Regions from separate parts of the Pseudomonas anuradhapurensis genome, predicted to be linked through region 1. Evidence: predicted binding sites of a transcription regulator. Region 1 holds the regulator's gene; each other region holds the start of a gene.
The links. Region 1 encodes sigma-54, which starts transcription at its own class of promoters, with help from an activator protein. Its sites were predicted from a motif close to ANTGGCATNNANNTTGCTNT; they were not measured.
Positions count from the first base shown of each region.

Region 2: the regulator sigma-54 is predicted to act here: its motif matches at 1,534-1,553, upstream of HU763_RS08455 (CmpA/NrtA family ABC transporter substrate-binding protein).
Region 3: the regulator sigma-54 is predicted to act here: its motif matches at 2,629-2,648, upstream of HU763_RS17170 (flagellar basal body rod protein FlgF).
Region 4: the regulator sigma-54 is predicted to act here: its motif matches at 2,471-2,490, upstream of glnA (type I glutamate--ammonia ligase).

Region 1 is NZ_CP077097.1:1,037,368-1,040,729, forward strand. It holds gene rapZ (RNase adapter RapZ) at 1-580, opposite strand, end outside; gene ptsN (PTS IIA-like nitrogen regulatory protein PtsN) at 583-1,047, opposite strand; gene hpf (ribosome hibernation-promoting factor, HPF/YfiA family) at 1,060-1,368, opposite strand; gene HU763_RS04805 (RNA polymerase factor sigma-54) at 1,448-2,941, opposite strand; gene lptB (LPS export ABC transporter ATP-binding protein) at 3,117-3,362, opposite strand, start outside.
Region 2 is NZ_CP077097.1:1,816,484-1,819,845, reverse strand. It holds gene rmf (ribosome modulation factor) at 51-266, shown strand; gene HU763_RS08460 (quinone-dependent dihydroorotate dehydrogenase) at 414-1,436, opposite strand; gene HU763_RS08455 (CmpA/NrtA family ABC transporter substrate-binding protein) at 1,594-2,808, shown strand; gene HU763_RS08450 (ANTAR domain-containing response regulator) at 2,820-3,362, shown strand, end outside.
Region 3 is NZ_CP077097.1:3,732,351-3,735,712, forward strand. It holds gene HU763_RS17155 (flagellar basal body P-ring protein FlgI) at 1-244, opposite strand, end outside; gene flgH (flagellar basal body L-ring protein FlgH) at 257-952, opposite strand; gene flgG (flagellar basal-body rod protein FlgG) at 998-1,783, opposite strand; gene HU763_RS17170 (flagellar basal body rod protein FlgF) at 1,831-2,571, opposite strand; gene HU763_RS17175 (hypothetical protein) at 2,796-2,981, opposite strand; gene flgE (flagellar hook protein FlgE) at 3,054-3,362, opposite strand, start outside.
Region 4 is NZ_CP077097.1:4,959,156-4,962,517, forward strand. It holds gene typA (translational GTPase TypA) at 1-535, opposite strand, end outside; gene thiI (tRNA uracil 4-sulfurtransferase ThiI) at 663-2,117, opposite strand; gene glnA (type I glutamate--ammonia ligase) at 2,588-3,362, shown strand, end outside.

The DNA of each region.
Region 1 (3,362 bases):
GGTTGGGCAGGCAGCGTACGTCGAACACCAGGTCGGCATCGACCGGCATGCCGCGCTTGAAACCGAACGACTCGACCAGGAACGCAGTACCAGGCTCGGGCTGGTTGAGCAGGCGCAGCTTGATGGAGTCGCGCAGCTGGTACAGGTTCAGGCTAGTGGTGTCGATCTTCAGGTCGGCCAAGTCGGAAATCGGCCCCAGCAGCTCGCTCTCAACGCGGATTGCCTCGGCCAGCGAACGGTCGGCATTGGTCAGCGGGTGGCGCCGGCGGGTTTCCGAAAAGCGCTTGAGCAGCGTGTCTTCGTCGGCATCCAGGAACAGTACGTCGCACTGGATATGCCGGGCACGGGCTTCTTCGAGCAATTGAGGGAAACGGCTCAGGTGGCTGGGCAGGTTGCGTGCGTCGATCGACACGGCAACCTTGGGTTGCAGCAGCTCGGTGTTGATCAGCGCGTTTTCCGCCAGTTGCGGCAGCAGCCCGGCGGGCAGGTTGTCAATGCAGTAGAAACCGTTGTCTTCCAGGACATCGAGGGCGGTGCTCTTGCCGGAGCCGGACCGGCCGCTGACGATGATCAGGCGCATGTTCAGTGCTCGTTCTGTACGTCCAGGACAACCTGGAACAGGGCCTCGCTGCTGGTGGCCGCACGCAGGCGGTCACGCACTTCCTTGCGGTCAAGCATGCTGGCGATCTGCCGCAGTAGTTCCAGGTGAGCATCGGTCGCGGCTTCTGGCACCAGCAGGACGAACAGCAGGTCCACCGGAGCGCCATCGATCGCATCGTAGTCGATGGGGGCTTCCAGGTGCAGCAGGGCGCTGACCGGAGCGGAGCATCCTGGGAGCCGACAGTGCGGGATGGCAATGCCATTACCGAAACCGGTCGAGCCGAGTTTCTCCCGGGCGACCAGTTTTTCGAAGACGTCCTGCATCTCCAGTTCTGGTACTTGTTCGGCGATGACGGTGGCGACCTTTTCCAGGGCGCGCTTCTTGCTGCCGCCCGGCACGTTCACCAGGGAACGGCCGGGGGTCAGGATGGTTTCAAGTCGGATCATGGATGAGGGGGATCAGCGGGCAGCTGCACCTTGCAGCAGGCTTTGCTGTTTTTCCTTGTGTTTTTTCAGTTGGCGGTCGAGCTTGTCGGCCAAGGCATCGATCGCTGCATACATGTCTTCGTGTTCGGCGTTGGCAACCACTTCGCCGCCGGGAATCTGCAGGGTCGCCTCGACCTTCTGTTGCAGCTTCTCGACCTTCATGATGACCTGCACGTTGGTGATCTTGTCGAAGTGACTTTCCACCCGAGCGAGTTTTTCAAGCACGTAATCGCGCAGTGGCTGGGTGACTTCTACATGCTGTCCACTGATATTGACTTGCATACAGCTTCTCCTTTGTTGCCCGTGCATAAAGAGGCAGGTCTTGCACCTGCCCCACAAACGCTGTGGCGCATCTCAGGGGCTACATCAGTCGCTTGCGTTCGCTCGACGGTGCGATGCCGAGAGACTCGCGATACTTGGCGACGGTGCGACGGGCTACCTGGATGCCTTGTGCCTCCAGTAAACCAGCGATCTTGCTGTCACTCAATGGCTTTTTCTGATTTTCCGCCGCAACCAGTTTCTTGATGATCGCGCGGATCGCCGTGGACGAGCATTCTCCGCCTTCGGAGGTGCTGACGTGGCTGGAGAAAAAGTATTTCAGTTCGTAGATGCCACGTGGCGTGTGCATGTATTTCTGCGTGGTAACCCGCGAAATGGTCGATTCGTGCATGCCGACCGCCTCGGCGATGTCATGCAGCACCAGGGGTTTCATCGCTTCGTCGCCGTGGTCGAGGAAGCCGCGCTGATGCTCGACGATCTGCGTGGCCACCTTCATCAGCGTCTCGTTGCGGCTTTGCAGGCTCTTGATGAACCAGCGCGCTTCCTGCAGCTGGTTGCGCATGAAGGTGTTGTCGGCACTGGTATCGGCCCGGCGCACGAAGCCGGCGTACTGCGGGTTGACGCGCAGGCGCGGGATGGCTTCCTGGTTCAGCTCCACCAGCCAGCGGTCATTGTCCTTGCGCACGATGACGTCGGGCACCACGTATTCAGGTTCGCTGGACTCGATCTGCGAACCGGGGCGCGGGTTCAGGCTCTGCACCAGCTCGATGACCTGGCGCAGCTCGTCTTCCTTGATTTTCATGCGCCGCATCAGCTGGCTGTAGTCGCGGCTGCCGAGCAGGTCGATGAAATCGGTGACCAGGCGCTTGGCTTCGGTCATCCACGGGGTATTGGCTGGCAGTTGGCGCAGTTGCAGCAGCAGGCATTCGCCCAGGTTGCGGGCACCGACGCCGGCCGGTTCGAACTGCTGGATGCGGTGCAGCACCGCTTCGACCTCGTCCAGCTCGATATCCAGCTCGGGGTCGAAACCGGCACAGATCTCCTCGAGGGTGTCTTCCAGGTAACCCTGGCCGTTGATGCTGTCGATCAAGGTGACCGCAATCAGCCGGTCGGTATCTGACATCGGTGCCAGGTTCAACTGCCACAGCAGGTGGCTTTGCAGGCTTTCGCCGGCCGATGTCCGCGTGGTGAAGTCCCATTCGTCATCGTCGTTGCTGGGCAGGCTGCTGGCGCTGGTCTGGTAGATGTCTTCCCAGGCGGTGTCCACCGGCAGCTCGTTGGGAATGCGCTCGCTCCACTCACCGTCCTCAAGGTTGTCGGCACTGGTGGTGCTTTCCTGGAAGCTGTTGTCCTGGACTTCGGCGGCCGGTTTGTTCTCGGCGTTGTCCGCCATCGGGTCGCTATTGTCGAAGTCGTCGCCGTCTTCCTGACGTTCGAGCATCGGGTTCGACTCCAGCGCTTCCTGGATTTCCTGTTGGAGGTCCAGGGTGGAAAGCTGGAGCAGGCGGATGGCCTGTTGCAACTGCGGCGTCATCGTCAGTTGCTGGCCCATTTTTAGGACGAGCGATGGTTTCATGGCTGGGGCTTAATACCTTGTTCGCCGGCGCGCATGCGCCATCCACTACACGGGGGCGCCGGGGCGCCAGATCAAGCAAGTTTTATGCCTTAAATTGTAGCGTTTGCCTAGAGTACCGTAACAACTTTACCCCGATTGCAGGGCGAATTGCCGGCACTCCAGGCGCGTACTGGGTTCAGAGCCGGAACTCGTGGCCCAGGTAAACCTCTTTGACCAAGTCGTTGGCCAGGATGGTCTCGGCATCGCCTTCGGCGATAAGGCGGCCATCATTGACGATATAGGCGGTTTCGCAGATATCCAGGGTCTCGCGGACGTTGTGGTCGGTGATGAGTACACCGATGCCCTTGGCCTTGAGGTGGTGGATGATCTGCTTGATGTCGCCGACGGAAATCGGGTCGACACCGGCAAACGGTTCGTCCAG
Region 2 (3,362 bases), 780 kb from region 1:
CTCGGAGAGGCCGACGGGACATTACAGTCAACAAGTGAGGGCAACACCCTATGAGAAGACTTAAGCGTGATCCGTTGGAAAGAGCATATTCACGTGGCTACCAATACGGGGTCACCGGCAAATCCCGCGAACTTTGCCCCTTCAATCTTCCTTCTGTTCGCCAAGCCTGGATCAACGGCTGGCGTGAAGGTCGCGGTGATAACTGGGACGGAATGACTGGCACCGCTGGCATCCATAGACTCAACGAAAATCACGCCGTTGGCTGAACGAGGACACTGAATTCGATTTACCATGCACGCCCTATCCGGGCGGCGGGCGAAGGCCCAGGGGCCCCTTGATGGGGCCCTTTTTTATGGCTTCGATTCGGTATCCACGCTGGCTTTTGCGGTTCCCCGGCAAATGGGCCCGTCAGGTCAACGCGGCATCGCGGCGATCGCGTCGACCGCCTCGCGAATCAGCGCCGGCCCCTTGTAGATGAAGCCCGAGTAGATCTGCACCAGGCTTGCACCGGCAGCGATCTTTTCCGCAGCATGGCGGCCTTCGGTAATGCCGCCGGCAGCGATGATCGGCAACTTGCCGCCCAGCTCGCCCGCCAGCACCTTGACGATATGGGTGCTCTTCTCCAGTACCGGCGCGCCCGACAGGCCGCCGGCCTCGCCGCCGTATGGCAGCCCTTCGACACCTTCACGGCCCAGCGTGGTGTTGGTGGCGATCACCGCATCCATGCCCGACTCCATCAGCGCGGCGGCCACCAGGGCGGTTTCTTCATCGCTCATGTCCGGGGCAATCTTGATCGCCAGTGGCACACGCTTGCCATGCGCACCAGCCAGTTGCTCGCGGCGCTCGGCCAGGGCGTCGAGCAGTTGCTTGAGCGAATCGCCGAACTGCAGGCTGCGCAGGCCAGGGGTGTTTGGCGAGCTGACATTGACGGTGATGTAGCTGGCGTCGGTGTAGACCTTGTCCAGGCAGATCAGGTAGTCATCCACAGCGCGCTCGACCGGGGTGTCGAAGTTCTTGCCGATGTTGATGCCCAGCACGCCTTTGTAACGTGCTGCGCGCACCCGGCCGAGCAGGTGGTCGACGCCCAGGTTGTTGAAGCCCATGCGGTTGATGATCGCGGTGGCCTCCGGCAGGCGGAACAGGCGCGGCTTGGGGTTGCCCGGCTGCGGGCGTGGGGTGACCGTGCCGATCTCGACAAAGCCGAAGCCCAGCTGGGCGAAACCGTCGATGGCCGCGCCGTTCTTGTCCAGGCCGGCCGCCAGGCCTACCGGGTTGGCGAAGTTCAAGCCCATGACCGTGACCGGCAATGCCGCCGGCTGCTTGCACAGCACGCCGTTGAGGCCAAGCCGGCCACCGGCACCGATCAGGTCCAGGGAAAGGTCGTGGGAGGTTTCCGGAGAAAGCTTGAACAGCAGCTGGCGGGCCAGGGTATACATGGGCGGCGAGGCTCGGGGTGAATGAGGGGGCGATTATAGCCAGCGCGCAGCCGGCATGACAGCAAATCGTGGGGCAACTGCGCCAGTGCTGCCGCCAGATGGCACATCGGTTGCACCAGACAAGCCCACAGCCTTATCAGTACGGGCGAGGAACCTTGTGAACACAGCACCCCGAGCAATGCCCCTGGCCTGGGTCAACGGCAGCGACGCGCCGGAAAAGCCCAGCCTGAACATCGGCTACATGGCCCTGACCGACTGCGCCTCGGTGGTGGTCGCCGCCACCCAGGGCTTTGCCCAGCAGCATGGCCTTACCCTGAACCTCAAGCGCCAGGGTTCCTGGGCTGGGCTGCGTGACAAACTGGTCAGCGGCGAGCTGGATGCCGCACATTGCCTGTACGGCCTGGCCTATGCCGTGCACCTGGGCATCGGCGGCGTACCGGCCAGCGCCATGGCCGTGCTCATGGGGCTGAACCAGAACGCCCAGGCGATCAACCTGTCGCCGGCCCTGCAACGCAAGGGCGTGACCAACCCCGAGGCATTGGCGCGCCTGGTGCACCAGCATGGCGCACGACTGACCTTCGCCCAGACCTTCCCCACCGGCACCCATGCCATGTGGTTGTATTACTGGCTGGCCAGCCAGGGCATCCACCCGCTGCGCGACGTCGATAGCGTAGTGGTGCCGCCAGCGCAGATGGCTGCGCACATCCAGGCCGGGCGCATCGACGGTTTCTGCGTGGGCGAACCCTGGGCCGCCGATGCGGTGGCCAGGGGCCAGGGCTTCACCCTGGCCACCAGCCAGTCGATCTGGCCGGACCACCCGGAAAAGGTCCTGGCCTGTGCCCGTGCCTTCGCCGAACAGTACCCCAACAGCGCCCGCGCTTTGATCAAGGCGATCCTCGCCGCCAGCCGCTTCATCGAGCAAAGCCCGGAGAACCGCCGCAGCACCGCACAGCTGCTCAGTGGCAGCGCCTACCTGGACACCCCGCTGGAGCGCATCGAACCGCGCCTGCTCGGCCATTACCAGGACGGCCTGGGCAATCACTGGCAAGACCCGCACGCCCTGCGCCTGCACGACCATGGCCAGGCCAACCTGCCCTACCTGTCCGACGGCATGTGGTTCATGACCCAATTCCGCCGCTGGGGCCTGCTGCGCGAAGACCCCGACTACCTCGGCGTGGCCAGCCAGGTGCAGCAACTGGCCCTGTACCGTGAAGCGGCACAGAGCCTGGGCGTGGCCTGCCCCGAGCAGCCCATGCGCAGCAGCCTGCTGATCGACGGTACCCGCTGGGATGGCAGCGATCCCTACGCCTATGCCCGCAGTTTCCGCCTGCATGCCCTGGGCGAGCTGCCCGATGCTCGCGTCGGCGCGTAAGGGGGATGAGCATGTTGCGTATCCTGCTGATCGACGATACCCAGAACAAACTCGGCCGTCTCAAGGCGGCACTGAGCGAGGCCGGTTTCGAGGTGATCGAAGCCCCAGGCCTGACCATCGACCTGCCTGCCTGCGTCGAAACAGTGCGCCCGGACGTGGTGCTGATCGATACCGATTCACCAGACCGTGACGTGATGGAGCAGGTGGTACTGGTCAGCCGGGACCAGCCACGCCCGATTGTGCTGTTTACCGACGAACACGACCCCGCAGTGATGCGCCAGGCGATCCAGGCCGGCGTCAGCGCCTACATCGTCGAAGGCATCCATGCCGCACGGCTGCAGCCGATCCTGGATGTGGCCATGGCCCGCTTCGAAAGTGACCAGGCGCTGAAGGCGCAGTTGCAGGCGCGCGACCAGCAACTGGCCGAGCGCAAGCGTGTCGAGCAGGCCAAGGGCTTGCTGATGAAAATGAAGGACTGCAACGAGGAACAGGCCTACACCCTGATGCGCCGGCAGGCCATGAGCCGCCAGCAGAAGCTGATCCAGGTAGCCGAG
Region 3 (3,362 bases), 2.7 Mb from region 1:
TGCCGGAGCCGGCCGGTACCTTGATGCCGAACTGCGAGAGCATGTTGTTGAAGGTCTGCAGGGTGAACGGCGTCTGGGTGGTCTGGTCACCCGTGCCGTTGAGCCCCACCACCAGGCCATAGCCGATCAACTGGTTGGAACGCACGCCAGAAATGCTGGCGATGTCCTTCAGGCGCTCAGCTTGGGCACCGAACGCGCAGGACAGGAGCAGGGTCGCGGCAATCAGCTGCCTTACGTTGAACATGTTCATCCGTACTCAGAAGGGCCAAAGCGGGCTGATGAAGAAGCGATCCAGCCAACCGGGCTGGCTGGCATCGGCGAACGAACCGGTGCCCGAATAGGTGATGCGCGCATCGGCCACCCGGGTGGACGGCACGGTGTTGTCGGTGGCGATGTCATCGGCACGGATCAGGCCGGCGATACGCACCAGCTCTTCACCGGTATTGAGGGTCATCCACTTTTCCCCGCGCACGGCGATGATGCCGTTGGGCAGCACCTCGGCCACGGTGACGGTGATCGAGCCGGTCAGGGTGTTGCCCTGGGTGGCCTTGCTGTCACCCTTGGTGGTGCGATCGCCGCTGTAACCCGCCTCCAGCGACAGGTCGCCGCCGCCGAACGGGTTGTTGGTGTTCGGGTTGGCGCCAAACAGCGAGGTCAGGCCGATGTCGGCCTTGCTGTTCTTCTGGATCTGCGAGCCGGCGTTCTTGCTCGCCGAAGTGCGTTCGTTGAGGGTGATGGTGATGATGTCACCCACGCGGAACGCCTTGCGGTCGGTGTACAGGCTCTGCTCGAAACCGGCCTGGTAGATCGAACCGTTGTTGGCTGCAGCCGGCAGCGGGGTGCGCGGCAGGACCGGCGCGTAATACGGGTCGTTCGGCTTGGGCGTCGGCGCGACGCAACCTGCCAGCACGACCGCCCCCCCCAGGGCGAACACAGACAACAAACGCTTCATGACACTTACCTCACGGTGTAACGGGAGTAGAACCTGCACTAGGGCTTAGAGCTGCTGGGTTACGAACGACAGCATCTGGTCAGCAGTGGAGATGACCTTGGAGTTCATCTCGTAGGCACGCTGGGTGGTGATCATGTTCACCAGTTCTTCCACGGTGCTGACGTTGGAGTTCTCCAGGGTCTGCTGCAACGTGGTACCAAAACCGTTCAGGCCCGGGGTGCCGACTTGCGGTGCACCACTGGCGGCGGTTTCCAGGAACAGGTTGTCGCCAATCGCCTGCAGGCCGGCCGGGTTGATGAAGTCGGCGGTCTGGATGTTGCCGATCACCTGCGCCGCCGGGTTGCCGGCGGTGGTGATCGACACGGTACCGTCCTGGCCGACGGTGAAGGTCTGGGCGTCATTAGGCACCACGATCGCCGGTTCCAGGGCAAAACCCTGGGCGGTGACGATCTGGCCATCGGAGTTCAGGTGGAAGGTACCGTCACGGGTATACGAAACCGTGCCATCCGGCTGCAGCACCTGGAAGAAGCCACGGCCGTTGACCGCCATGTCCAGCGGGTTCTCCGTGGTCTGCAGGCTGCCGGTCTGGAAGTTCTTCTGCGTGCCGACGATGCGCACACCGGTACCGACCTGCAGGCCGGACGGCAGTTCGCTGTCCTGGGTGGACTGCGCACCTGGCTGGCGCTTGATCTGGTACAGCAAGTCCTGGAACTCGGCGCGATCACGCTTGAAGCCGGTGGTCGAGACGTTGGCCAGGTTGTTGGAGATGACCGTCAGGTTGGTGTCCTGGGCGGACAGGCCGGTTTTAGCGACCCAAAGAGCCGGAAGCATGTAAGTTCTCCTCGTGCGCCTGTTTTACGGCACCCGTTCAAAAGTGATTAGCCGATTTGCAAAACACGCGCCATGGCTTCGTCGCCTTCCTTGGCCGCGTTCATCATCTTGACGTGCAGTTCGAATTGACGGGACAGCGCCAGCACCGAGGTCATTTCCTCCACGGCGTTGACGTTGCTGCCCTCCAGGAAGCCCGACACCACCCGCACATTGACGTCGGCGGCGGCTGGTTGGCCGTCCTTGGTGTGGATCAGCCCGTCCAGGCCCTTGGTCAGGCCTTTGCTGTCCGGGTTGACCAGCTTGATACGGTCGACCTCGGCCATCACCCGTGGGTCTTCGCCCATGGAGCGGATGCTGATGGTGCCGTCGGCGCCGACTTCAACCTTCTGCTCTGGCGGGATGGCAATAGGGCCACCGTTACCGATCACCGGCATGCCGTTGCCGGCACGCAGCACGCCAAGGGCGTCGATGTTCAGGCTGCCGGTACGCACATAGGCTTCGCTGCCGTCGGGTGCCTGCACGGCAATGAAGCCCTTGCCGGTCACCGTCACGTCCAGGTCGCGCCCGGTTTCAACCATCGGCCCTTCGCTGAAGTCGGTGGCCGGGCGTTCGGTCATGGCAAAGGCACGCGCCGGAAAGCTGTCGCCGAACACCGGCATCGAGCGCGCCTGCTCCAGGTCACGCTGGAAACCATTGGTGGAAATGTTCGCCAGGTTGTTGGCGTGGGCCTTCTGCGCCAGCGCGTTCTGGCTGGCGCCGGTCATGGCCACGTAAAGCATCTTGTCCACAGTCATCCTCCGCTGCACTGGCGATCGTTTGCCGCTCGCCGCTGCTGTGCAGGCTCTAAAGCAAGTTCCGAACCAACTTTTCGAAATCAGCAAAAAGCCCGTGATTACGGGCTTTTGCGGGGTTTTGCCGAAGCGCGGACGCCGGTTATCCGGCGCCGGGTTGCCGATTGCGGCAAGCCTGCAGCAACGTCTTCGCAGGCAAATCGGCGAACACGCCGGCCAGGTCAAGGCTCGCGGCAGGCGCCATTGGTGAAGGGCCCGGCAAACTTCTTCCAGCCCTCCCCCGGCGGCCACTGCGAGCACACCAGGCGCCCATCCACCTGGCTTTCCCAGCGCCACCACGGCGCGGTGCCAGCCTGGGCCTGGTACAGGCACGCTGCAGCAATCAGCGCGACAAGCAGTTTGTTCATGGAGCCCCCTGCAAAAACGACGAACCCCTTCATGACAAAGGGGTTCGCCCGCACACGCTCAGCCAGCGACCATCAGGTCATCTGGATGATGGTCTGCATGATGGTGCTTTCGGTGGAGATGGTCTTGGCGTTCGCCTGGTAATTGCTCTGCGCCTTGATCAGCTCGACCAGCTCCTGGGTCAGGTTGACGTTGGAAGCTTCCAGCGAGTTGGACTCGACGCTGCCCAGGGTACCGGTCTTCGGCGCATCGATACCCGGAATGCCGGACGTGTAGGTCTCGGTCCAGCGGGTACCACCGATCTGCTGCAGGCCCTGCTCGTTGGCGAAGCTGGCCAGCGCAACCTGACCGATGGCGCGGGACTGCTGGTTGCTGAAGCTGGC
Region 4 (3,362 bases), 1.5 Mb from region 1:
TGGCGGTGTGGTCCAGGCCGGCGATGCCGTTCAGGGCCGAGGCGTAGACAACCTGGAAGTCCAGCTGGTCGTCGGTGGCGCCGAGGTTGTCGAACAGGTCGAAGATCTGGTCCAGGACCCAGTCAGGACGAGCGCCCGGGCGGTCGACCTTGTTGATGACAACGATCGGTTTCAGGCCGGCTTCGAAGGCCTTCTTGGTCACGAAGCGGGTTTGCGGCATCGGGCCGTCCTGGGCGTCGACCAGCAGCAGCACCGAGTCGACCATCGACATTACACGCTCAACCTCGCCACCGAAGTCGGCGTGGCCGGGGGTGTCGACGATGTTGATGTGGTAGCCGTTCCAGTTGATGGCGGTGTTTTTCGCCAGGATGGTAATGCCGCGCTCTTTTTCCTGGTCGTTGGAGTCCATCACGCGCTCGTCGTTGAGCTCGTTACGCTCCAGGGTGCCGGACTGGCGCAGGAGTTTGTCGACCAGGGTGGTTTTACCATGGTCAACGTGGGCGATGATGGCGATGTTACGCAGATTTTCGATCACAACTGTATCTCGATCAGAGGATTCGGTTGCCGCCAGTGTAGGCGGCGAATATGTACGCTTTGAGGCTCAGCGGGCCCGATGGTCGGGAGGGCGATGGCGGATGCTGCCGCCATACAGCCCTGGCGTCTTATGCCGGACGATAAACACGCACATTGGCATGTCCCTCACTGAGCAGGTGGTGTGCGTGCAGGCGGCTCATCACACCTTTGTCGCAATACAGCAGGTACTGGCGGTTGGCGTCCAGGTGCTTGAACTTGCTGTTGATCGCGTAGAACGGCATGGCCTGGACTTCGATACCGTCCAGCACCAGAGGTTGGTCTTCCTGGGCATCAGGGTGACGAATATCGATGACGATCTGGCCGGGCAGCGCCTCGGTCACTTCCTCGATTTCGATGTCCTTGCCCAGCTCATCGATCACATGATCAATGGAAATGAACTTGGCCCGCTCCAGGGCGCGCTCCAGCACGGCCATGTCGAACTGCTTCTCTTCATGCTCCATGCGGTGCCGCTTGGCATGCGTGGTCGGGTTCACCGAGATCACGCCGCAATATTCTGGCATGTGCTTGGCGAAGTCGGCGGTGCCGATCTCGGTGGCCTGGTCGATGATGTCCTGCTTGTGGCTGGCCAGCAGCGGGCGCAGCACCAGCTTGTCGGTGGCCGAGTCGATGATCGACAGGTTCGGCAGGGTCTGGCTGGACACCTGGGAAATCGCCTCGCCGGTCACCAGCGCATCGATCTGCAGGCGGTCTGCCATATGCGCCGCACCACGCAGCATCATGCGCTTGAGCGTTACGCCCATGTAGCTGTTGTCGACCTTGTTGAGGATCTCGCCGACAACTTCTTCGAACGGCACGCTGATGAACAGCACGCGCTGGCTGCTGCCGTACTTCTTCCACAGGTAGTGGGCCACTTCCATCACACCCAGTTCGTGGGCACGGCCGCCGAGGTTGAAGAAGCAGAAATGGGTCATCAGGCCACGACGCATCATCTGGTAGGCCGCCACGGTGGAATCGAAGCCACCGGACATCAGCACCAGGGTCTGCTCCAGGGCACCCAGCGGGTAGCCGCCGATGCCGTTGTGCTGACTATGGATGACGTACAGGCGCTGGTCGCGGATCTCGATGCGCACCAGTACATCCGGGTTCTTCAGCTCGATACCGGCGGCGCCGCATTGCTGGCGCAGCTGGCTGCCGACGTAGCGGTCGACGTCCATCGAGGTGAAGTCATGGTGGCCACCGCGCTTGCAGCGCACGGCGAAGTGCTTGCCGGCCAGCAAGTGGCCGAAGTGGTGCTTGCACTTGGCAACGATGTCGTCGAAGTCACCCAAGGGGTACTCCTCTACCTGCAGGAAATGGGTGATACCCGGAGTGCAGGTGAGGCGCTCGATCATCTCGCGCTGGACTTTCTCGTCTTCGACGCGGGTGACCACTTCGAGATTGTCCCAGACACCCTCCACCGCGAGCTCAGGGTCGAGGTCCTTGAGCACGTTGCGGATGTTCTTGCCGAGCTGGCGAATGAAGCGCTTGCGCACCGGCCGGCTCTTGATGGTGATTTCTGGGAAGACTTTGACGATAAGTTTCATTGGTTAACAGCGCGCGCAGGGCCTGCCGAAAATGAGGGGCGCGAATTATAGCGGAAATTGCTCAGGATTTGACCAACTTTTGATCAGAAGCTTTCAGATAAATGCAGGAGGCAGGATTTGCGGCGCCTGTGCCTGCCTCCTCACGGATTAATCCGCTCCTGCAGCCATCGCCCACCTGGTAGCAGCGGTTTCACCCGCGATGAGGCCCTCAAACAAAGCACACCCGTCACGCTATGCACTTATTTGGTGCTCTACACTGAATTCATGCCTCCTAAGTGTGCACTTTCGCTCGCTCCAAGCCCGGCAGATGCCTACAAACGCCCCTTTTTATCCCGGACTCGCCATTTTCGGGCACTGGCATGCAATTTGCTCCCTTGTGAGGCAGGTACGCTTGGCCGACTATCCGCGCCCGGCAACACCCTTTTTCCAGGGCAGCGGCCTACCGCGCCCTAGACCATCCGGAGGACAACATGTCGAAGTCGGTTCAACTCATCAAAGATCATGACGTCAAGTGGATTGATCTGCGTTTCACGGACACCAAAGGCACTCAGCACCACGTGACCATGCCGGCGCGTGATGCACTGGACGACGACTTCTTCGAAGTCGGCAAGATGTTCGACGGTTCCTCCATCGCTGGCTGGAAAGGCATCGAAGCCTCCGACATGATCCTGATGCCGGTCGATGAAACTGCCGTCCTGGACCCGTTCACCGAAGAACCGACCCTGATCCTGACCTGCGACATCGTCGACCCGTCGAGCATGCAGGGCTACGACCGTGACCCACGTGCCATCGCCAAGCGCGCCGAAGAGTACCTGAAGAGCACCGGCATCGGTGACACCGTATTCGCCGGTCCCGAGCCAGAGTTCTTCATCTTCGACGAAGTGAAGTTCCAGTCGGACATCTCCGGTTCGATGTTCAAGATCTTCTCCGAGCAAGGCTCGTGGATGACCGGCGCTGACATCGAAGGCGGCAACAAGGGCCACCGTCCGGGCGTGAAAGGCGGCTACTTCCCGGTCCCGCCGTTCGACCACGACCACGAAATCCGTACTGCCATGTGCAACGCACTGGAAGAAATGGGCCAGACCGTCGAAGTCCACCACCACGAAGTGGCGACTGCCGGCCAGAACGAAATCGGCGTCAAGTTCAACACCCTGGTAAAGAAGGCTGACGAAGTACAGGCCCTGAAATACGTGGTGCACAACGTTGCCGACGCTTACGGCCGCACCGCCACCTTCATGCCGAAGC